3 linked regions of the Teredinibacter turnerae T7901 genome follow. The protein of the gene in region 3 binds, or shares a complex with, the protein of the main gene of each other region. Links are inferred from orthologs where the notes say so. Each region holds a gene or a part of one and is shown on either strand. Other genes may lie near its edges. The genes, in order: eno, pnp and rne.

What was found.
Region 1: the proteins of rne (region 3) and eno are in contact, whole or in part, in a solved structure (PDB 2FYM), measured with the Escherichia coli proteins. The link is inferred for Teredinibacter turnerae T7901 from one-to-one orthologs.
Region 2: the proteins of rne (region 3) and pnp are in contact, whole or in part, in a cryo-EM structure (PDB 9QH0), measured with the Escherichia coli proteins. The link is inferred for Teredinibacter turnerae T7901 from one-to-one orthologs.

Annotation. Positions count from the first base shown.
Region 1 is NC_012997.1:3,138,429-3,146,050, reverse strand. What follows is about bases 1-2,850. They hold eno (phosphopyruvate hydratase), read left to right. Parts: upstream 1-705; coding sequence 706-1,995; downstream 1,996-2,850. Other genes in these bases: TERTU_RS12575 (hypothetical protein), read left to right, coding at 2,216-2,629; kdsA (3-deoxy-8-phosphooctulonate synthase), read left to right, coding at 1-663. Outside these bases: TERTU_RS12570 (acetate/propionate family kinase), read left to right, coding at 2,936-4,141; pta (phosphate acetyltransferase), read left to right, coding at 4,134-6,287; TERTU_RS12560 (SDR family oxidoreductase), read right to left, coding at 6,463-7,191; TERTU_RS12555 (sodium-translocating pyrophosphatase), read right to left, coding at 7,378-7,622. UniProt on the Escherichia coli protein: Catalyzes the reversible conversion of 2-phosphoglycerate (2-PG) into phosphoenolpyruvate (PEP). It is essential for the degradation of carbohydrates via glycolysis.
Region 2 is NC_012997.1:3,558,751-3,566,448, reverse strand. Bases 1,231-4,156 are described here. They hold pnp (polyribonucleotide nucleotidyltransferase), read left to right. Parts: upstream 1,231-1,597; coding sequence 1,598-3,715; downstream 3,716-4,156. Other genes in these bases: TERTU_RS14200 (MipA/OmpV family protein), read left to right, coding at 3,841-4,156; rpsO (30S ribosomal protein S15), read left to right, coding at 1,231-1,397. Also shown: 30S ribosome-binding factor RbfA, read left to right, coding at 1-40; tRNA pseudouridine(55) synthase TruB, read left to right, coding at 44-985; more of rpsO, read left to right, coding at 1,128-1,230; more of TERTU_RS14200, read left to right, coding at 4,157-4,668; TERTU_RS14195 (glutaredoxin family protein), read right to left, coding at 4,709-4,993; TERTU_RS14190 (glycoside hydrolase family 3 N-terminal domain-containing protein), read left to right, coding at 5,201-7,384; TERTU_RS14185 (sensor histidine kinase), read left to right, coding at 7,640-7,698. UniProt on the Escherichia coli protein: Involved in mRNA degradation. Catalyzes the phosphorolysis of single-stranded polyribonucleotides processively in the 3'- to 5'-direction. Also involved, along with RNase II, in tRNA processing.
Region 3 is NC_012997.1:1,779,049-1,787,615, reverse strand. The notes cover bases 2,856-6,650. They hold rne (ribonuclease E), read left to right. Parts: upstream 2,856-3,237; coding sequence 3,238-6,450; downstream 6,451-6,650. In the rest of the region: TERTU_RS07590 (ATP-binding cassette domain-containing protein), read left to right, coding at 1-138; TERTU_RS07585 (GNAT family N-acetyltransferase), read right to left, coding at 255-752; TERTU_RS07580 (HAD family hydrolase), read right to left, coding at 752-1,390; 23S rRNA pseudouridine(955/2504/2580) synthase RluC, read right to left, coding at 1,392-2,336; TERTU_RS07560 (arylesterase), read right to left, coding at 7,004-7,675; TERTU_RS07555 (ABC transporter ATP-binding protein), read left to right, coding at 7,674-8,357; TERTU_RS07550 (ABC transporter permease), read left to right, coding at 8,354-8,567. UniProt on the Escherichia coli protein: Endoribonuclease that plays a central role in RNA processing and decay. Required for the maturation of 5S and 16S rRNAs and the majority of tRNAs. Also involved in the degradation of most mRNAs.

The sequences.
Region 1 (7,622 bases), 1.4 Mb from region 3 along the record:
TCCTCCATCCACTCGTATCGCGGGCCGGGAATGGAGAAAGGGCTGCGCATTTTTGAGGCAGTGAAGAAAGAATTTGGTATACCTGTGATCACCGATGTGCACGAACCTCAACAGGCGGCACCGGTGGCAGAAGTGGTGGATGTTATTCAGCTGCCTGCATTTTTGGCGCGCCAAACAGATTTGGTCGAAGCGATGGCCAAAACGGATGCGGTAATCAACGTGAAAAAACCGCAGTTTCTCAGCCCTGGGCAAATGAGAAATATCGTTGAGAAATTTGCAGAAGGTGGCAATGAAAATGTCATCTTATGTGAACGCGGAGCCTGCATGGGTTACGACAATCTGGTTGTCGATATGCTGGGTTTCCGAACCATGAAGGAAGTGAGTAACGGCTTGCCCGTCATTTTTGACGTAACTCACGCGTTACAGTGTCGCGATCCACTGGGTGCGGCCTCCGGGGGGCGCCGTCAGCAAACCGCTGAATTGGCGCGGGCTGGCCTGGCAGTGGGGTTGGCGGGGCTTTTTATTGAAGCCCACCCGAACCCGAACGAAGCCAAGTGCGATGGCCCCAGTGCCTTGCCACTGGACAAACTGGAACCCTTCCTTGGGCAGATGAAAGCCGTGGACAACCTGGTTAAGGTGTTGCCACCGCTGGATATTCAGTAGTTTCCCTTACACTTGTCAGTAAAACAAAGAGAGACAGTCACTATGAGTAAGATTGTAGACGTAGTTGGTTTTGAGGTAATGGACTCCCGCGGGAACCCTACCGTAATGGCGGAAGTGGTCCTGGAGTCGGGTGTTGTCGGTAGCGCATGTGCGCCTTCTGGAGCCTCTACCGGCTCCCGTGAAGCCCTGGAACTGCGCGATGGCGACAAAAGCCGCTACCTGGGTAAAGGTGTGCTGAAAGCGGTTGCCAATATCAACGAAACCATCAAGCCTCTGCTGGTGGGTAAAGACGCCGCCGCACAGCGCGAACTCGATCAAATCATGATCGACGCTGACGGCACTGATAACAAAGCCACTCTTGGCGCAAATGCTATTCTGGCAGTATCTCTGGCTGCAGCCAAAGCTGCGGCAACTGACAAAGGTGTTCCTCTTTACGCGCACATCGCGGAAATCAACGGCACCCCTGGCCAGTACAGCATGCCTGTTCCTATGATGAACATTGTTAACGGTGGTGAACACGCCGACAACAATGTCGACATCCAGGAATTCATGGTTCAGCCAGTTTCTGCGCCTAACTTCACCGAAGCACTGCGTATGGGCGCTGAAGTTTTCCACGCGCTGAAAAAAGTACTGTCTGGCCGTGGCCTGAACACTGCGGTAGGCGACGAAGGTGGCTTTGCTCCTAACCTGCCTTCCAACGAAGGTGCGCTGGAAGCTATCGCTGAAGCCGTAGCTGCTGCGGGTTACAAGCTGGGTGAAGACATCACTCTGGCTCTGGACTGTGCGTCATCTGAGTTCTACAAAGACGGCGTCTACGATATGGCTGGCGAAGGCAAAAAATTCACTGCAGACGAATTTGCTGCCTACCTGGACGAGCTGTCCAGCAAGTACCCCATCTTGTCTATTGAAGACGGTATGGACGAAAGCGACTGGGATGGCTGGGACGTTCTGACCAAGAAAATCGGTAGCCGCGTGCAGCTGGTTGGCGACGATCTGTTCGTAACCAACACCAAAATCCTGAAAGAAGGCATTGAGAAGGGTATTGGTAACTCCATCCTGATCAAATTCAACCAGATTGGTTCTTTGAGCGAAACGCTGGACGCGATCAAAATGGCGAAAGACGCAGGCTACACCGCCGTAATCTCTCACCGTTCCGGCGAAACCGAAGATACCACTATTGCTGACCTGGCAGTTGCAACTGCCGCAGGCCAGATCAAAACCGGTTCTCTGTCGCGTTCTGACCGTATCGCCAAGTACAACCGTCTGCTTCGCATTGAAGCTGAACTGGGCGAAAAAGCACCATATCGCGGCCGCGCTGAATTCAAGGCGTAAGCGATCTGTACACACCAGAGGCTGTGTTGTGCAGCCTCACTCGAAACCCGGCTTTAGGCCGGGTTTTTTGTGCCGGACAATTTAGGCGCTAATCCTGGCGCTATCGCCTGGCTTGTTGTTCTACTTGGGCATGCCCCACGCGGTTACGGTGAAAATATCACAGACCATCACCCTCACCGAGCGTATCGTTGCGTCCATCAACTGAGACGGAGATCACGCTATGAACAACGGTAAACTGATTGTGATAGAAAACCAAAATGATGTGCATAACCTCCGTCGTTTAAACAAGCGTTTTTCCCGCCCTGCGGTACGTCGCCTGGTAGTGACGCCCGAGCGGGATTGCAGCCAGCGCGGGCGCCCGCTCTCAGATACGGGCGCCAGCCAAAAAATCGCCCGACTGTTCAATGAAGGTGGCAGTCGAGTGGTGCCACCCGTATTCTCTCTGGTACTTTTGCTCTTTGTATTGTTGCAACTTGAAAGTGGGGCGGGTCTTAGTTTTTCGGATACCGTTTTGAGCATTGCTTGCGCGGTAGTTGCGGCGTTTCTGGCCAAGTGCCTACTGTCTCTTGTCAATTACCACCGGTTGGAGCAGGAACTCCGCGCTCTGGAGACAACGTTAAGCAGTGCGCACTAGCGGCGCACTTCGTTACAGAACACCAAGTCCTTTAAAATGATGCTGGGCACCGGCTCCAATTTCGGGTGTATTGCGCACCTTCCAGCCCCCATCGCCTCTCCGTGAACCTTGAGTGCTTCGATCGCGCCGTTAAACAGCTTTCAACTTCATGTTCTTGTGCTTTGCCCTTTGTGCAGTACCTTAAAATTTATTACATTTTAAATCGCGTTCCAGCGGTTTATCCCTCCACAAAAGCACTTCGATCAAAACACTGAATACTAAAAGCCGTTAGAATATTGGCGAACCGGTTTACAGAGTTTTTATCTTATGCAGTTTGTGCTTGTTTTTAATAGCGGAAGTTCCTCGTTTAAATTTTCACTGTTCCCCACGGATTCCGATGCCCCCCTGTTAAATGGTGTAGCTGAAGCACTCAGCACACCTGAAGCCAATATGAAGATAGTTCCGGCCGAAGGAGAGGTGCAGCGATTCCATATCGACGCAGATCATCAAGGTGCTATTGCTATTCTGGTAGCAAAGCTTCCGGAATTTGGCGTTAACTTTACCGATGTGGTTGTAGTTGGGCACCGAGTGGTGCACGGCGGTGAGGCGTTTTCAGAGTCAGTTGTGGTTGACGACTATTCTCTAGGCAAGATGGAATCCTGTTCCGATCTGGCGCCGCTTCACAATCCAGCCGCCGTCTTGGGTATTCGGTTAATTGGTGAACTTTATCCAAATCTTCCCCAGGTCGCGGTGTTCGATACGGCGTTTCACCAAACGCTGGAGAAGAAAGCGTATCTCTACGCGGTGCCATATCACCTCTACGAGCAACAGGGTGTGCGTCGCTATGGCTTTCACGGCACCAGCCATCGCTATGTTGCCGGTGAAGCTATTCGCCGCCTGGGCTTGCCTGAATCTGATAATCAATTGTTGATTGCTCATTTAGGTAATGGTTGTAGTGCAACGGCTGTGAGTAACGGTAAGAGTGTCGATACCACCATGGGGCTGACACCACTGGAGGGCCTTGTGATGGGCACTCGCTCTGGTGATGTCGATCCCAGTCTACATCAGTTCCTGCAGGATCGCCTGGGTTGGTCACTACAGAAGATTACCGATGTGTTGAATCGTGAATCTGGTTTGCTCGGGATTTCGCAAATCAGCAACGATATGCGCACTCTCGTCGAGGCGGCCGAAAATGGTAATGAATCCGCCCAATTGGCGATTGATGTATTTTGTTTCCGCCTGGCTCGCCAGTTAGCGGGATTGGCGGCTTCTCTGTCACGTATCGACGCCGTCGTGTTTACGGGTGGGATAGGTGAAAATAACGGTGGCTTGCGCAAAAAAGTGCTTGAGTCTCTCGCGATTTTTGGTTTTACGGTGGATGGATCTGCGAATGCCATTCATGGCAAAGAGTCCGCAGGAGTCATTACGACTGATACGTCGCCCACTCGCGCTATGGTAGTTCAAACGAATGAAGAAGCAATGATCGCACGTGATGCGAAAAAACTGGTGTTGGGGGTGACTGACCATGCATAGTTTTTATTTGGCTCCAACATCGTCGGGCACTGGCTTAACCTCAGTTTGTTTGGGGTTGGTACGCGCACTCGATCAGCTGGGGGTGCGCGTTGCCTTCTTCAAACCGATCGCGCAGATTTACGGCACCGATACGGGTCCGGGACGATCGAATACCTTGATTCAGGAAACCGTGGGCTTGCAGCCTGCGCCGTCTATCAGTCTGTCGTACGCGCAGCACAAAGTTGCCTCCGGCGGGCTCGATGACTTGATGGAAGAGGTAATATCAAATTTCCAGGCTTCGGCTGGCGATGCCGATGTGATGGTTGTGGAGGGGCTGGTGCCTCGTCCAAACGAAGATTACATTGTACGGTTGAACACTCGAATCGCCGCGACATTAGGCAGTGATGTCATTCTTGTTGCAGCTAAAAAACATTATTCTTCTGCACAACTCAATGAGCGGATAAATATCACCGCCAGTATTTTTGGTGGACTGAACAACCCACGCTTGTTGGGCTGTATCCTGAATAAGGTTGGGGCGCCACCTAAAGGCAGTCATCGGGTACGCGCAGATGACGCGGCCGACGATTGGGAAGTGGCGGAGCAAAACATTGAATTTGTTAAGCGTAAATTGCCGATCTTCAACCACCAGGATTTCCGCTGCCTGGGCATTATCCACTGGAACCCCGCATTTATTGCACCGCGAACCTTGGATGTTGCCAAGCATTTGAATGCACGGGTACTGCATGCCGGTAATATTGTTCAGCGCCGGGTATCTTCTGTCGTTTTGTGCGCGCGCACCGTGGCGAATATTGTTTATGCCCTTAAGCCCGGTACCTTGATCGTAACGCCTGGCGATCGCGCAGATATTATGCTGGCGGCGAGCCAGGCATCACTTAATGGCGTCCCTCTCGCGGGCGTTCTCTTCACCGGCGATATGGTGCCTGACGAACGTGTTATGACCCTGTGCCGCAGCGCAATTAACACCGGCTTACCAATTTTGTCGTCAGAGCTGGATTCACTGGCCACGGTGCAACTGCTCGATAATATGAGCGAAGAGGTTCCGGCTGAAGACGTGCAGCGCATGTTAGAAGTTATGGACGAAGTGGCTCACTCGCTCGATACGCAATGGCTGGCGGACCGCGCTTCTCTGCCACAGGATGTGCGTATGTCGCCACCGGCGTTCCGTCACTATCTGGTGCGTCAAGCGCAAAGCCTGAGTAAGCGTATTGTGCTACCTGAAGGCGATGAGCCGCGCACGTTACAGGCTGCGATTATTTGCCACAGCCGCGGTATTGCGCGTTGCGTGTTGTTGGGTAAACCGGAAACAATTCATTCGGTTGCCGAAGTGAACGGTTTGCAAATTCCAGATGGGCTGGAAATTCTCGACCCGGAAAATATTCGCAAAAGTTACGTGCAACCCATGGTTGCGCTGCGCGAGCACAAAGGCTTGAGTCAGCCGCAGGCTGAGGTACAACTGGAAGATTCCGTTGTTCTCGGTACCATGATGCTGGCGGTCGGTGAGGTCGATGGTCTGGTCAGTGGTGCCATGCATACCACGGGAAATACCATTCGCCCCGCGTTGCAGTTAATTAAAGCGCGTACCGAATCCAGCATTGTTTCGTCAATTTTCTTTATGCTGATGCCGGACCAAGTGCTGGTATACGGCGATTGCGCTGTGAACCCCAACCCGACTGCGGAACAGCTGGCAGAAATTGCGATTCAGTCTGCAGAGTCGGCGAAAGCGTTTGGCATCGACCCTAAAGTCGCGATGATCAGCTATTCAACGGGTTCGTCTGGTAAAGGCTCCGATGTTGACAAGGTACGCCAGGCCACTGAAATTGCCCAGGCCAAGCGCCCCGATATGATTATCGACGGCCCCTTACAGTACGATGCGGCCGCAATTGCCAGCGTTGCCGCCAGTAAAGCGCCGGGCAGCCCTGTCGCGGGTAAAGCTACGGTGTTTGTGTTCCCTGATTTGAATACCGGCAATACCACCTATAAAGCCGTTCAGCGCAGCGCGAACGTGTTAAGTATTGGCCCAGTATTGCAGGGGCTTAAAAAGCCGGTGAACGATCTGAGCCGCGGCGCGCTGGTCGATGATATCGTTTACACCATCGCGCTTACAGCGATTCAGGCTGAGCAGGCGGCGAAACTGAATTACTACTAGCGGGTTTTCATTATCACGTTACGGCAGCGCGAGAGTCGTGTGAAATCGCGCTGCCGTATTTCTCTCTTCTTAAATATATTCCTTTCAATAATGCCCTGTTGTCAGGCAGACATCCGCACGACTTCTTCAATCTTAACGGGTGACAATAAAGCGATTGCTGCTAGCGCTTTCTGCTTCAAAGATCCTTCAGGTAAGCGTTTGCAAAAGGCTGAAACGCATCGCCAAATTCTTTTGCCATTTTGTCCGGAAATACCAGAAAGTCGTTTGTCGTTAACGCGCTTAAAACGGCCTCTGCGACGACTTCTGGAGGCTCTGCAATATCACTAAAGCCAGCACTCGCTGCCATCGGGGTGTCGATGGGGCCTGGGTGGACGCTGATCACGCGTATGTCGTGGGCTTTTAACGTCGCTTTTAAAGCCAGGGTAAACGAAAAGCTTGCGGCTTTCGATGCGGAGTAGGTACTGAGGCTGCCATCGCTAATGAGTGAGGCAATGGAATTAACCTGAATAAAAACGCCAGCGGATTTTTCCAGTACAGGGATGAACGCTTTTGCCATGCGGAGTAGGCCGAATGTATTCACTTCCAGTTCCTGTTGGAACCGTACTTCTACATCCTCTGCCAGTGGTGTTGTAAGGGTCATAGCTCCTGCGTTGTTCACGACGATATCCAAGGGGCCTGCCTGCGATGCCAAATCCGTTACGCTTGTTGCGGAGGTTAAATCCAGCGGTAAAACCAGGATACGCGATCCAAATTGACGCGCGAAACCCGCGGCGCTTTCGGTGTTTCTAACGGCCATAACAACCTGTTGTGCCCCGGCGGCGAGAAACGCCGATACTAACGCTGTACCAATTCCGCCGTTGGCGCCAGTAATTAAAACGCGTTTGTTGTGTAATCCGTGGTTCATCTGTGTCTCCGGTTGCTGTTACCTTTATTCAACACGTATTTTTACACAATTATTAGCGCTAATTCTTGCTAAAAGTTGAGGCGTGTAACCGGTGTTGTCAGGCTCTAATATATTGAGCGTTGGCGTTTTCTAGAGATACAAAAAAGCCCGCAGTTGTGCGGGCTTTTGTATGGTTAGCGATTTACGTTAGGCTAGCACCGCCAGCAACAGAATCGCGACAATATTGGTAATTTTAATCATCGGATTAACTGCTGGGCCTGCGGTATCTTTGTAGGGGTCGCCGACGGTGTCGCCGGTGACAGACGCCTGGTGCGCTTCTGAACCCTTGCCGCCGTGGGCGCCATCTTCAATCGCTTTTTTGGTGTTATCCCAGGCTCCGCCGCCAGAGGTCATAGAGATTGCAACAAACAAACCGGTCACAATCGTTCCCA
Region 2 (7,698 bases), 1.8 Mb from region 3 along the record:
ATCACATCATCAGGATGATGCCGGGCAGGAAGAGGAATAGCGTTTGGGGCGTCGACGTAAGTTTGGCCGTCCCTTGCACGGCGTTGTAGTAATAGATAAACCCGCTGGTATGACCTCGAACGATGTTGTGCAAAAAGCGAAGCGTTTGTTTTTTGCGAATAAGACAGGTCATACCGGAGCGCTCGATCCACTCGCTACAGGCGTGCTCCCTCTCTGTTTTGGTGAGGCGACTAAATTTTCCCAATACCTGCTGGATTCGGATAAAGCGTACAAAAGTACCTTCTGCTTTGGTGTGAGTACCGATACTGCGGATGCGGACGGCCAGACTCTCAGCACTACAGACGCCTCAGCGCTGACAGCGGATCGGGTTCGGCAAGCGATGACGGCGTACTTGGGTGATATTGATCAGGTCCCACCCATGTATTCCGCGCTTAAAAAAGATGGTCAACCGCTTTATAAACTGGCGCGAGAAGGCATTGAAGTTGAACGCGAGGCGCGCCCGGTGACTATTCTTGAATATGAATTGCTGGCGTTCCGTCCGGGGGTGGTCGCGGAGGCTGACGTATATATTGCCTGCACCAAAGGCACTTACGTTCGAACCTTAGCGGAAGATCTTGGGCGCGATTTACAGGTTGGCGCGCATGTAGCGAAATTACGGCGTGTTCAAGCGGGGCCTTTTAGTGAATCACAGGCATTGGACCTGGAGGCGCTTGAGCTGGAGCGCGGTGAGGATCGCGCTGAGGCTCTGGATCATCACTTGCTTCCAGTCGATGCTCCGGTGGAAGCCTTACCAAGGCTGGACCTGGACGAGCATTCGGCGTTTTACTTTTCTCGAGGGCAGGCGGTTATCAATAACCAAGTCTACCGTTTGGGGGATGAAGGTGATACAGTGCGCGTCTTTGACGCTAATGAACAATTTTTAGGCGTTGCGGAGATCACAGACGATGGCCGCGTGGCGCCTAAACGCTTGGTTCAATATGGCTAAATAAGCCAATTACTGTACCGACAAGCAAAGAATCGCAGGAGTTTCCTGCGACCGACCTGGCTGTAAATATGCACGGGCAGGCCGGATTCATGGCAACTGGTTTCAGTTGTTGAAGCATATTCTCGAATGTTGAGGAAATACCATGGCACTGAGTGCACAAGAAAAAGACGCAATCGTAAAAGAACATCAAACTTCCGAAACCGATACCGGTTCACCTGAAGTTCAAATCGCATTGCTGACGGCTAATATCAATAAATTGCAGGGTCACTTTGCTGATCACAAGCAGGATCACCACTCTCGTCGTGGTCTGATCCGTATGGTAAACCAGCGTCGCAAGCTGCTGGATTACCTGAAAGGAAAAGATGTTAACCGTTATGCAGCTCTGATCCAAAAACTGGGTCTGCGCCGCTAAGTTGCAAAGTGCCCGCCTCGAGCGGGCACTTTTGCTTTTGAAGTACCGTTTTCTCTTTCTTCCCGCTGGATAATCGTGCAAACCGAGGTTGTCGGGTGGTGGAAAACCCGCTGTACATGCGTTTTGAATGGCAGCGTTTTATATGCAAAGAAATGAAAAATTAAAGTGCAATGGGGCACTTACTGTACGAAGGATAAGCAATGAATCCCGTAATTAAAAAATTCCAATACGGAAACGACACAATCACCCTGGAAACTGGCCGTATCGCTCGTCAAGCGACTGGTGCGGTATTGGCTTCCATGGGCAAAACCAGCGTTCTATGCACCGTAGTTGGCGCAAAAGAAGCGTCACCTGGCCAGGACTTCTTCCCTCTCTCTGTACACTACCAGGAGAAGGCTTACGCAGCTGGTAAAATTCCCGGTGGCTTTTTCAAGCGAGAAGGCCGACCTTCTGAGAAAGAAACACTTACCTCGCGCCTGATTGACCGACCAATTCGTCCTCTTTTCCCAGACGGCTTTGTCAACGAAGTACAAGTGGTATGTACCGTTGTTGCAGCGGAAAAAGATGTGGACCCCGATATTTGCGCCATGATCGGAACTTCTGCTGCGTTGGCGATCTCCGGAATTCCATTTAATGGTCCGATTGGCGCCGCGCGCGTCGGTTACACCCAAGCAGACGGCTACCTGTTGAATCCTACTTACCAGGCACTGGCCAGTTCAGAGCTGGATATGGTGGTTGCCGGTACGCAAGACGCCGTGCTGATGGTGGAATCTGAAGCGAACGAATTGCCAGAAGACATTATGCTGGGTGCTGTCCTTTACGCGCACCAGGAAATGCAAGCGGTGGTGCAAGCGGTCAACGAGCTGGCCAAAGACGCAGGCAAGCCCACCTGGGACTGGCAGCCAGAAGCGGTCAATCAAGCGTTGGTTGATGCCCTGAAGGCGGATTTTGAAGAGTCAATCGGTGTTGCCTACCGCATTACCGATAAGCAGAAACGTTACGATCGTCTCTCCGAACTGCGCAGCCAGGCTGTTGCTCAGTTGGCCGGTGAAGGTTCAGATATTTCGCAAGATGATGTGAAAAAAGTTTTCGGCAAGCTCGAGAAAAACATTGTGCGTTCACGTGTTGTTGCCGGTGAGCCGAGAATTGATGGTCGCGATACTAAAACCGTTCGTCCACTCCAAGTCGAAGTGGGCGTTCTGCCAAAGGTACATGGATCTGCATTGTTTACCCGTGGCGAAACTCAGGCTCTCGTGGTTGCCACCTTGGGCTCTGCCCGAGACGCACAAATTATCGACGCGCTCGAAGGTGAGCACCGTGATAATTTTATGCTGCACTACAACTTTCCACCGTATTCCGTTGGTGAGTGTGGCCGTATGGGCGCAACAGGCCGCCGTGAAATCGGTCATGGCCGTTTGGCGCGCCGTGGCGTTGCAGCCATGTTGCCGAAGGAAGACCAGTTCCCTTACACCATGCGTGTGGTGAGTGAAATTACTGAATCTAACGGCTCCAGTTCTATGGCATCTGTGTGTGGTTCCAGCCTGGCGTTGATGGATGCAGGTGTGCCACTGAAAGCACCAGTCGCGGGTATCGCGATGGGCCTGGTGAAAGAAGAAAACGGCTTTGCTGTATTGACCGATATCCTGGGTGATGAAGACCACCTGGGTGATATGGACTTTAAAGTCGCCGGTACTGCCAATGGTGTAACTGCGCTGCAGATGGACATTAAAATCGAAGGCATTACCGAAGAAATCATGGAGACTGCGCTCGAACAAGCACTGCATGCACGCTTGCATATTCTGAGCGAAATGAATGCGGTTATCGCGCAGCCTCGAGAGAGTCTGTCCGACAATGCGCCGCAATTCCACACCATGAAAGTTGATCCGGAAAAGATTCGTGACATCATCGGTAAAGGCGGTGCGACAATTCGCTCCATTACCGAAGAAACCGGCGCATCTATCGATATCGATGACGACGGCACCGTGAAAATTTACGGTGATGATGGCGATAGCCTGCAAGGCGCAATTAATCGTATCGAAGAAATCACTGCTGAAGCCGAAATCGGTGAAGTCTATAAAGGTAAGGTTGTTCGTATCGTAGACTTTGGTGCATTTGTAAACTTCTTGCCCGGCAAAGATGGGCTGGTACACATTTCTCAGATCGCTCACGAGCGCGTCCAAAATGTGACCGACTATTTAAAAGAAGGCCAGGAAGTGGACGTGAAATGCATGGACATCGACCAGCGCGGTCGAATCAAACTGTCCATTAAAGAGTTGCTGCCTCAGCCTGAAGAAACGGGTGGAAGCGACGCAGAATAATCCTGCGCGCAGCAAAGTTCAGGAGCCCGCTTTACGCGGGCTTTTCTTTGCCTGGAATTTACGTGAGACCGTAGCCTGTCAATGTGCAATCACCATGGTAGGATATGGCTGACTGAGGGGATTAAGTGAGTTTTGTTGCTGTGTTAAAAAAAAGTTTGCTGCTTGTACCACTTTGTTGCGCTACCGCTGCTTATAGCGAGCCGCTTCCTAAGCTTGAATTGGGCGTAGGGGCTGCAGTACAGCACCTGGGGGATTACCGGGGCTCTAGCGAGGAGCAAACGCAGGGTTTGCCTTTTCCGTTTCTGATTTATCGCGGAGAGCGATTGCGAGCCGATCGGGATGGAATTCGAGGGCGCATATTTCATAGCCGATCAGTGGAGTTGAATGTAAGCGGAGAAACCGCGCTAAATGGCGACAGCGAGGATAATAAAAAGCGCGAGGGCATGCCCGAACTGGATTCCGCACTCGAATTTGGCCCATCGTTGAATATCAACCTCAGCGGTTACGATTTTCACGAGGGCTGGTCGTTACGAATGCCGTTGCGGGCTGTTTTTACGGTGAGTTCATCGGGTTTTGAGCCTATCGGTTACAATTTTAATCCAAAATTAACGTACCGCTGGCGGGAGACAAATACCGGTTGGAAAGCCAAGTTTGATATGGGTGCACTCTGGGCGACAGAAAAATACCACGCCTACTATTACGATGTTGCGGAGCAATTCGCTACGGAATCACGGCCGATGTATAGCGCGGAAGGTGGTTTCAGCGGAACCTACTTCAAATTGAGTCTAAAAAAGCGCAGCGGCCGTTTTTGGTATGCCTGGGCGCTCAGGTACGACAACATTGGCGATACAGTCTTCGCGGATAGCCCATTGGTGGAAACAGATCACTATTACTCTACCGCCATTGCCGTGGGCTGGATGTTCTGGCGCTCTGAGACCCCGGGACGTCGCTAGGAATTGCACTCAATTGTTGTCGGTGCGCTTTTCTGTGCCCTTATTCGCTGAAGTGTTGCTGTAAAAAATCGATGATATCCAGCGATTCGTACATCCACACATAGTCACCATTTGGCTGGCGAATGCGCAGCGCTGGAACCTGGTTTTTACCGCCGCCTTTATAAAGGTCTGTGCGCGCCTGACTGTTTTGCCAGATATCTTCTTTGGGGATATCCAGATTCATATCTTTAAGTGCGTACATGACGCGAGAGCAAAAACCGCAGGCAGGACGATGGTAAAGCGTTACATCTGCTGTGGTGAGGTTTTCAAATTTATCAGTAGCCATCACAACATTTCTAGTTAAGTGGGGCGAGCATTATAGATTCTCGGGCAAATAGTGTTCAACCCATGCCAAAAGCTGTGCACACTGGCTGTTGCATAGCCCAACCTGTTTACCTGTATAGTAGCTATAGCAACTAGTCTGAGGGCGGTTGGGCGCCGAAGATAACAGATAAAAATAATGTCAGATCGCTGAAACAAGGAGATCCTAGCCGTGGGCGCTGATTTGCAAGACGCACTTTATAAAAACCCCGAAGCTCCAATTGCTGATCGCGTAGACGATTTATTAGCGAGAATGTCACTCGAGGAAAAGTTGGGTCAGATGATGCAACTTCCCGCGATTGATGAAGGCTATGAGACGTATATCGAAAAATATCACCTGGGGTCATACCTGCACGCCCTCGGTGACACCATTGTGCAGCTGAGACGCCGTAACGCGGAAAAGTCGCGCCTCGGCATTCCTTTAATATTTGGTATTGATGCTATCCACGGCCACTGTTTTGAAGACGGCTCTACCGTCTTCCCAACCCAGCTGGCGACCGCCTGTAGCTGGAATACCGAACTGTTTGGCCGCATTGGGGAGATTACCGCGCAGGAGGCGTATGGCGCAGGGCTCGATTGGACATTTTCACCAGTGCTATGCATGGCGCGTGACCCCCGTTGGGGACGAACCGGAGAGACCTTCGGCGAGGACAGTTTTCTCATTGGTGAGTATGCCGGCGCGTTAGCCGCGGGCTACGAGGGTGCCGGGGTGCCTTTTGCTGCGTGTGCCAAGCATTTTGCCGCCTACGGAGAGGCGGAGGGGGGGCGAGACAGCACCGATGTTCACGTTTCTGAGCGCAATATGCGCACCGTTTTTTTGCCCCCGTTTAAAAAAGTTCTCGATGCAGGCTGCAAAACCCTGATGGTGGGGTACCAATCGCTTAACGGCATCCCTTGCTCCGCCAATACCTGGTTATTGAACGACCTGTTGCGGGAGGAATGGCGTTATCAAGGTGTAGTGGTCACGGATTGGAATAATTGCGGGCAAATGGTAAATCTGCAGAGCGCAGCGTCGGATATTGAACAGGCCGTCGAGCTTTGCCTTGAAGCCAGTAACGATGTTTTTATGAACACACCAGAATTTTTCGATTGTGCGGTGGCGCTTGTGCGCAGCGGTAAAGTGACCGAGGAGCGGATCAACCAAAGCGTGCGCCGCATTCTCCACCTAAAATTTTCCCTGGGCTTGTTCGAAGCCGAGCTGCAGCGAGACAAAGCTGAGCACTGGCAGCCGGAACGCTGGCAGGTGTCCGAGGAGGCGTCTCGTCAATCTATCACCTTGGTCAAAAACGACGGTACTTTACCACTGGTTGCAAACCGCCTGAACAAAGTTCTGGTTGTTGGTGACAACGCTAAAAATCTGGTCAACCAATTGGGCGACTGGGCGTTTCTTGCCAATAAGGTCAATAATGTCGACCATCGCACGGTGGTGGTCACCCTCGAACAGGCATTGCGCGAACGCAGTGTCAGGGGCGGATATCGCTTGGATTATCTCGGTGCAGATTACTGTGGCCCGTTGAATAACGAAGCTCCTAATCGTTTTGCCATCGAAGAAGCGGCGAGAGATGTCGATGCTATCGTTTTTTGCGCAGGGGACGACCTCACACAATACGGGGAGTATCACGATCGAGCCAACCTATCCCTGCCAGGAAATCAATCGGCGGTTTTTGACCTACTGGTCGAGACGGGCAAGCCTATTGTTACGGTAATGATAATGAGCAAGCCGCACACGATTGGCTGGGTGCTTGAAAAATCGGCGGCCGTTATGATTGCGTTCAACCCAGGTCCCTTTGGTGGAAGTGCCATCGCTGATTGCTTGTTTGGCGATGTGAACCCTGCGGGACGGTTGCCGATAAGTTTTCCCGTAACGGTAGGTCAGTTACCGGTATTTTATAATCAGGCGCCTGGCTGGCACGCTCAACTATCGCCAAAGTATGACAAAACTGATCACTATGTCGACGCTCCCCCAGAGTCTCTACTGGCGTTTGGCGAGGGAATGAGTTACAGCTCGATCGTCTATGGTGACGCGCAAATAATGGCGTCAAAAGCAGCTAACGCATGTTCGTTGAAAGTGAACATTAAAAATACAAGCGCCAGAGCTGCAGTGGAAGTCGTCCAGTTGTATGCGCGCTGGTGTATCCCGGGGGTCACTAGCCCAGTGAAAAATCTGATCGCCTTTAAGCGTATCGAGCTGCAGGCCGATACTGGGTTTGATGTGGAATTTGAGCTGAATGCCAGTGATTTTGTGGTTTTGGATAGGCGTCTACACTGGCAGCAATATACAGGCGGATTAGTTTTGCTTGTAGGCTCAAGCAGCCGCGACAGGGATTTGCAAGTGTTACATTGGCAGTTCTCGTAGTGACAACCTGTGCTGTTTTGCTGGTGCAGTGTGTCGCTAAAGTTTGCAATGTGAATCTGGTTAGCACATTTTGTTTTAGACGCAAGTGCTGACCTGCTAGTTCGTGGTATTCGGCTATAGTTAAAGCTGGGATTAAAAAATTAAGCGAAACGGATGCCGCACTGGCGAACACTCAAAATGCTTCAGCTGCAGGAAAAAGTCCACCAAATGGGAAAGCCATTCATTAATGGGCGATCTAATCGTTAAGGATAGAGTGTGTCAAACCAATCTCCAGCGATAAAGGGTGTAGACGTTCAGGACCAAGACGGTGGTTT
Region 3 (8,567 bases):
GATGGGGACGGAGCCGAACTCAGCGAGTTACTGAAAACCCAGGCAACGCTCAAACAAGAGGTTGATGATATAGAGCTGGCCTGGATGGAAGAATCTGAGGCGAAAGAAGCGCTGGAAGCCAGCATACGCGCAGAATAGAAATGATGAGATGACTTATGTCGGCGCCAATCAACTTCACCGCGTTGTTGGCGCTTAACCCGGACTAGAGCCAGTGAGCTCCGGGCCAGACACAGACTAACCCAGCCAGATACAAACTAAGTCAAATACATCTGCCAGAACTCAGCGGCGCCCGCACCAGGACTAAGTTCGTAAGGCGCAAAACCGAACCTGGAATAGAGCTTCTTAGCAGGAACATTGTTGTTCAACACCTCCAGAGTTAGCTTCGTGCATCCGCGCGCTCCCGCCTCCCGAGCCACTTCGTCCAACAGACGGCTCGCCAACCCCGTCCCTCGACAATGTGACGCGACAAAAAAGTCGTGAATGTTAATTAATGGCTTAAGTGAAAACGTCGAAAATGAGACCAGGCAATTTGCCAGCGCCACCGGTTCTCGGTTTTCACCTTCAGCGGCAAACGCCAATACCGTAAACGCGTTGCCAAAATCAGCCAGCGCCTGCGCTGCGCGCAAACAATGGGCTTCTGGCAGAGCCTCACCGCCGCCCATGGGGTCGGCGGAATAGGCCGCTAATAATGTTGCCAGCGCCTCTGCGTGAGCAGGGTTGTGGTAATCAGCAAGCAGAATTTCATATGCCATCAGGACTTTCTCCACTGCAAAATATCGCCGAAGTGGTCCACGCACAGCTCTGGGTTATACGGACGCAACCGATCAATATGATGGGCGCCAAAGCTCACCGCAATGCGCGGCATATCAATCGCCTGCGCCATCGCCATATCGTATTCTGTATCGCCAATCATAACCGCATCGGCTGCGTCCACATCGAATTCCGCCAGCAGCTCAAGCAACATTTTGGGGTCGGGTTTGGATGCAGTTTCATCCGCGCAGCGACTGCCATGAAAGAAATCCGTCAATTCCAGCTTGGCGAGCACCCGATCGAGCCCTCGGCGACTCTTACCTGTCGCTACTGTCAAAATGTGCCCCTCTGCGGCCAATGTCTGCAACGTATCCATCACGCCATCGAAAAAGGGCGAGGGCTTAACATCGGCGTCAATGAAGAACGCCGAATACCCGTCGCGAACTGCCTGCAATTGCTCAGCACTTACTTCCGGCAGCAATCGAGCGACCGCTTCGGGCAGCCCTAAACCGATGATATTCTTTATCGCCACGTCTTCAACGGCGGGCAAACCCGCCTGGACAATGGCCGCGTTCATGCAACTTACGATTTTGGCGGCAGAATTACTTATGGTGCCGTCCCAGTCAAAAATATAAAGCACGTTACCTCTCGCTTGCTTTTAGCTGTTTGAGTGTCGCTTGTAAATCGTCCGGCAATGGCGCACGAAATTCCAAATATTCCCCGTCCGGCATAGGCACGCCCAGGTAGCCAGCATGGAGAAAAAGGCGCCGAGATCCGAACTGGCTCATAACCTTATTAAATTCGTCGTCGCCGTATTTATCATCACCCACCAAGGGATGCCCCTTGTATTGGGCGTGGACGCGTATTTGATGGGTGCGCCCGGTGATCGGCCTGGCCTCGATCAATGTCGCACTCTCAAACCGCTCGAGCACATCAAATTCTGTGCGCGAAGGCTTGCCCTCGGGGCTTGCCCGTACGATACGTTCGCCATTCCCCACTTCGCCTTTCAACAGCGGCACATTCACGGAGTGTGCACGATTCGGCCAACGCCCTTTCACCAGCGCCTGATAGCGTTTATCAACCTGTTTTTCGCCCCGAAACAGATCCTGCAAGTAGCGCAGCATAGACCGTTTACGCGCAATGAGTATGCAGCCAGACGTCTCCCGGTCAAGACGATGCACCAGTTCCAACGCGGTATCTTTCGCTTTGAGCTGGCGAATTGCCTCAATAAGGCCGAGGTTTACGCCGGAGCCGCCGTGAACAGCGAGCCCAGATGGCTTGTTCACCACCAAAAGCTGGTCGGTTTCGTACAAAACTGCATCTTCCAACGCCAGCAAAAGTGACTTGCCTGCCGGGGTCGGCGCGTCAGGTTCCGCCAACCTGATTGGCGGAACACGTACCAGGTCACCAACGGCCAACTTGCGCTCTGGCTTCACCCGACCTTTATTTACACGTACTTCACCACGACGAATTATTCTGTAAATCAATGATTTAGGCGCACCTTTCAAGCGTGCAACCAAAAAGTTGTCGATGCGTTGACCCGCGTTATCGTCGGTTATGGTGAAGAATTGAACCTGCTGAGACATGTGTGGCTGCTGCGAATTGGAATAACGACGCGCATAATAACAGGGATTAAAAGATACACGCACAGGTTCACGAGAGCTGAGGGTAGTTAGTATACACAAACCACCCACACCGGAAATTGCAAGGCGTGACCAACGGTGCTATAGTCCGTCAAGTTGGGTGTAATTTGTTGTTTTTGCAACAAAAGTTTCTTATTTCGAATAGGACTTAAACAACCTTCCCCGACACTGGTCGCAGCAGAATTCCATAGAATCGCTGGACTTGGTAATGAATGAGATTTGGTCCCCGAGCTCCGGAAAATATTAGCTCGGGCTTAAATTGCAACAATATTGTGCTCTAACAGAGTACGTTGCTTAGAGAAACTTAGGTCGACAGCCTGTCGATTGAAAAGAATCTTTCGTTGTACGCACTCCTTTATACGACTTGAACGTCAGCGAAAAAAGCATTCGGCGTTTCGTCCATTTGAAAGGAACGACCTCACCAGGTACGCAGATGAATACCTGGTGAGCAGCCGGGTGAATTTCCAACCCCACGACGGTTATGGTGATTACTTTTCAAACAGCCGCTGTCAAGAGCAGACAATTGAATAGTCCGTGAAGATTTACGGACTATAGATGACAAAGGCGACAGTGGAATTCACTCCTGGTTTTAATGCTACCCACACAAAACCAAACAGGATTGAGGTCTTTCCAGTCGTCACTATTGGTAGACATAGTAGGTAATTGCCCGCGCCCCTCGTGGGCTCTGGGATAGATGACAACGATTTACGTCAGCGGTCCGTCCGCTAGAACAGTAAATCTCGCCAACTGTTACCCGCACAATAGTTACTCATCTGGTTTTCTCGCTCAACCTTCGTATCCGGGCTGGCGTCCTCTGTGGCTTGCACACCACAGAGAATCATAAATGAAGAGAATGCTCATTAACGCTACCCAGCCTGAAGAGCTGCGCGTAGCCCTTGTCGACGGTCAGTGGCTTTATGACCTGGACATTGAAAACCGATTAAAAGAACAACGCAAGGCCAACATTTACAAGGGTAAAATTACCCGTATCGAACCTTCTCTAGAAGCGGCATTTGTTGAATACGACAAGGGCCGTAACGGATTCCTCCCCCTCAAAGAAATTTCTCGCGAATACTTCCTCAAGCAACCCAATGAAATCGATGGCCGCATCCGCATCAAAGATGTCGTCAAAGAAGGCATGGAAGTTATCGTACAAGTGGACAAAGAAGAACGCGGCAACAAAGGCGCCGCGCTCACCACATTTATCAGCCTCGCGGGTCGTTACCTGGTACTTATGCCAAACAACCCCCGCGCTGGCGGTATTTCACGGCGCATCGATGGCGATGATCGCTCCGAACTAAAAGACGCGCTAAGCCAAATCGAAATACCTAATGGTATGGGTATTATCGTGCGCACTGCTGGCGTCGGTCGCTCCGCAGAGGAACTGCAGTGGGATATGAACTATCTCACCACCCTTTGGAACAATATCCAGGAAGCGGCTAATCAGAGCACGGCACCTGCATTTCTGTTCCAGGAAAGTAATGTAATTATTCGTGCCATTCGCGATTATCTGCGCCCCGATATTGGTGAAGTCATTGTAGACGACATCGCCGCTTACAATCAGGCAGCGGACTTCGTCCAAATGGTGATGCCAAACTATCGCAGCAAAGTAAAGCTGTATGAAAAGTCGGTACCTTTGTTCAATCACTATCAGATCGAAGGTCAGATCGAAACCGCCTTCGAACGCGAAGTAAAACTGCCCTCTGGCGGCTCCATCGTTATCGATGTTACCGAGGCGCTGGTGAGTATCGACATCAACTCATCGCGCGCAACCAAAGGCGGTGACATTGAAGAAACTGCACTTCAAACGAACCTGGAAGCGGCCGACGAGATCGCCCGCCAGTTGCGTTTGCGCGATATGGGTGGCCTGGTGGTTATCGACTTTATCGATATGCAGCCAGTTCGCAACCAGCGCGCCGTTGAAAACCGTGTGCGCGATGCACTGAAAATGGACCGTGCTCGTGTCCAGGTGGGCCGTATCTCTCGCTTTGGTTTACTTGAAATGTCACGCCAGCGCCTGCGCCCGTCACTTGGAGAAACCACCTCCAAAGTCTGCCCTCGCTGCAGTGGCCAAGGCACTATTCGTGGCACCAAGTCCATCGCACTCTCCATTCTACGTCTGGTTGAAGAAGAAGCGCAGAAGGAGCGCAGCGCAGAAATCCGCGCGGTGGTTCCCGTGCCGGTTGCAACCTACCTGCTAAATGAAAAGCGCAAATCGATCTCGGATATCGAAAACCGCCACCAAACACGGGTGACAGTGCTCCCGAACACCGAAATGGTAACGCCGCACTATGAAGTTACACGTCTGCGCGATGACGACGACACGTCTGAGATAAGCTATACCATCGAACTCAATCATCAGGAAGATCAAGACGACAGTTCTGCACCAACTGCGCCAGTGGCCATGCCGAAGCCTGTTGTACAGCAGTTGGCACCATCACAACCTGCACCGGAGCCCGTCAAGCAGGCGCCAGCGAAAACCGCGGAAGGTCCAAGTCTTATCGCACGCATCATCGATGCTCTTAAATCGCTGTTTGCGCCAGAAGAAGAAGCAAAACCCGCGACAAAAGGCAACCAGCGCAGCCACCAGAAAAAACGTAACGCCAACACCGGCAATCGCAATAACCGAAATCGCAAGCCGCGAGATCGTGATAGAGACGGCGACGAAACGAGCGACAACCGTAAACAACAGCGTGACGCTCGCAGTGACAGCGGCAAACGCGATAGCAATAACCGTGATAACAATAACCGTGATAGCAACAGTCGCGATAATAACGGTCGCGACAACAACCGCAACGACCGCCGTCGCTCACGGCGCCGCAAAGATGAGAGCGGGCGAAGCTCTGAGTCTGATACCCAAGTACAAGCATCTGTTGACAACACGTCGGCCAGCGAAGACAAACCCGCTCGCCGCCCTGCAAATCGTCGCGGGCGACCACAGGAGCGTCAGCGCGGGCCTTTACCTGAAGTAGAAGCGGGCTTGCAGCAGGCAGATGACGGTCTGGATACCAGCGAGGAACTGCTCGATAGCGTAGAGAACCTAACAGCCGATACCGATCAGGAGAATACCCCAGCAAAAGAAGGTGGCAGCAGCCGTCGTCGTCGACGCAGCCGTGGTCGCCGAGGCGAGCGGAACGCAGATAGCACCTCAGAGAATTCTCCAGAATTGCAGGAAACACAGACCGACGAGGCAAACGCTACTCCGGAAAATGCCGAGAAACCTGTCCCTGAGGCTACCAGCACCATTAACCAGCTCGAAACCCAACTGGACAATGCAGATGCAGCACTTAGCGATGCCCTGAGCGAGCTGGAAGGTGCATTACATGAAGCAAGGCAGGAGCACGAAGCCAACGCAGTACGAGAAGCAGCCGCAGCAAAAGCGTTACTGTCTACAGCGCCTGCAGACAATATCGTCGCTGAAGCAGAAACCAGCCCGGAAACAAACCCAGCGCCGGAAGCCGACACGGCTCCAGAAACAGCGACCGCGAAGCAGCAGCCTCAATCTCAAAATGCGCCAGATTCGGAAACGAGTGTAGGAGCTAGCCCGGACACTGCAAATGACAGCAGCGATAGCGATACCGAAATCGTTGAGTCCGCTGAAGTGCAAGTTGAAGCTGCGACAGAAGAAGACAAACCTGCGGACACAGCTCCAACGCCTAATGTTGCTGACGCCCCGAGCGAGTCTGCTGCTGGGGACGCTGTCGAAATTGCAGAAACGGTGGAAGCAGATTCGGTAGAACCTGCAGAAAGCGCACCTGTTGTAGCGCAAGACGAGGCCGCGGCACCCGCATCATCCACGAACACGGCAATAGCGAGTGATGAGCCATCAGAGCCTGCTAAACATGAGCGCGCGTCTAACGATCCACGTTACATGCCGAAACCCGTGGTCAACGTCCAGGTGATCAGCGTCAACCACGAAATCCGCATGGGCCGTCCGCTGGACACCTCTGAGCCAGCGAATATCGTGCGCAATCCTCGCGATTTGCAGCGTGCACCCAACGACCCGCGACGCACTCGCAAACCTGCTCCGACAGAGCCATCTGCCGCGGAAAATTAAAACTCGGACCTTTCAGTGAGCCCGCTTAACGCGGGCTTTTTTATGTCCGAATTAAACGAACTCTGAATTTGAATTTCCGGATAAATCTGGCTGGTTGAGGAAAGAGCGTGCGCAGCTCTTGTAGCTTTAATGGGCCAGATTGATTGGTGGGTACAAAAAAGGCCCACCCGATGGGTGAGCCTCCGTGGATTCTTGCCTTCGATCTGGTTTATCCCATGCCCAAACAGGGATTGACTCGGCTGCGCCTCACCCCTGCGGGGCGACCTGCGGTCGTCCAAATTGGCTAACGCCAATTAGTCGAACGGGGGTTCTCATCAAATCATGGACCCAACACTTACAAAAAAGGCCCACCCGATGGGTGAGCCTTTTTGTAAGTGGCGGTGGGCCAGGGATTCGAACCCCGGGAGCTGTTACACTCAACGGTTTTCAAGACCGCCGCTTTCGACCACTCAGCCAGCCCACCGGAAGGGTCGCAATTATACATGGGATTCTTGCTGCCGCAAGCCCAATCTACTGATTTTTAAGATTTTTATCCGACGTCTCCACGCCAGGTTCACAGCAGCGGCTGTAGAATCGGCCACAGATTATCCAGGATTATAGGTTGTGCTTCAGCGGTTGGATGAATTCTGTCCGCTTGCATCAACTCCGGCTTGGTTGCTACGCCTTCGAGTAAGAACGGCACCAGCGCTAGTTGATACTTTTCTGCCAAGGCCGCGTACTGGTTAAAGAAAGGTTCGGTATATCTCTGGCCAAGATTAGGGGGAATTCGAATCCCCGTGAGTACAACTTTGGCAGCGTGTTGCTTGCTCAGCTTGATCAGGGTTTCAAGATTACGCGTGATATAAGGAACAGGTTTACCTTGCAAGCCATCATTGCCGCCGATTTCCAACACAACGACGGCAGGCGAATACTCCGCCAAGAGTGAGGGTAAGCGCTGTAGTGCCGCCGAGGTTGTGGCGCCACCCACCGAGGCGTTGACCACTTGGTATTGCTGGAGGCCTTTGTGTTGCGGCGACGCCAGGCGCTCCTGCAAGAGCGCAACCCAGCCTTGCTCCGCAGCCAAATTGTGGGCCGCACTTAAACTGTCGCCCACCACGAGAATGACGGGCGCTTGCGGCTTCGCAACCGCTCCCGTGCTGACACACCAGGCCAACACGCAACAGATTGCAAACTGAAGTGGCTTTGGACTACAAAATCGAGATACTTTTTTAAGGTTGTAACGCATGATAAAAACAGAAGACCTCCGTCAACAGGTACCGGTTTTTGATGGGGTGCTGGATATTCTTAAAGGCATCAACCTGCATATTCAGCATGGCGAAAGCGTCGCCATTGTCGGCTCATCCGGGTCCGGCAAGTCCACCCTATTGGGCATGCTGGCTGGCCTGGACGTGCCCTCCAGCGGCACAGTTTTACTGGATGGCGAGGATATTACGCGATTAGACGAGGAAGCCAGGGCAAAAGTTCGCGCGCGTTTGGTATCGTTTGTATTTCAAAACTTTCAGTTGCTTGGCAGCCTCACTGCCTTGGAAAACGTGATGCTGCCGCTCGAAGTTAACGGCTTTGCCGATGCGGCGGAAAGAGCGCGCAATTATTTGCATAAGGTTGGCCTCTCGGCGCGTGAACATCACTACCCCCGCCAACTCTCTGGTGGCGAACAACAGCGGGTTGCTCTGGCACGAGCATTTTCCTCCGAAGCCCCGATTCTCTTCGCCGATGAACCCACCGGCAATCTGGACGCAGAAACCGGCCATGCTATCGCCGACTTGCTGTTCTCCCTAAACGAGCAATCACAGACCACGCTGGTACTGGTCACCCACGACACCGGGCTCGCTCGACGCTGTCAACGCCAGCTCAAAATGAGAGCGGGTCAGCTGGAGGAAATACGGCTGAATGGTGGCCCGCAGTGAAATCGATCTTTACTCTATTATGGCGGGATTTCCGCGGTGGCGAACTCACTATACTGATCCTGTCGTTAATGCTGGCCACAGCCACAGTCACCAGCATCACGCTGTTTACAGACCGAATTCAAAATTCCATCCTCGACGAAGCCACCGAGTTTCTCGCCGCTGATGCGCAAATACGCAGCAGCATGCCCATAGCGCAAAGTACACTGGACG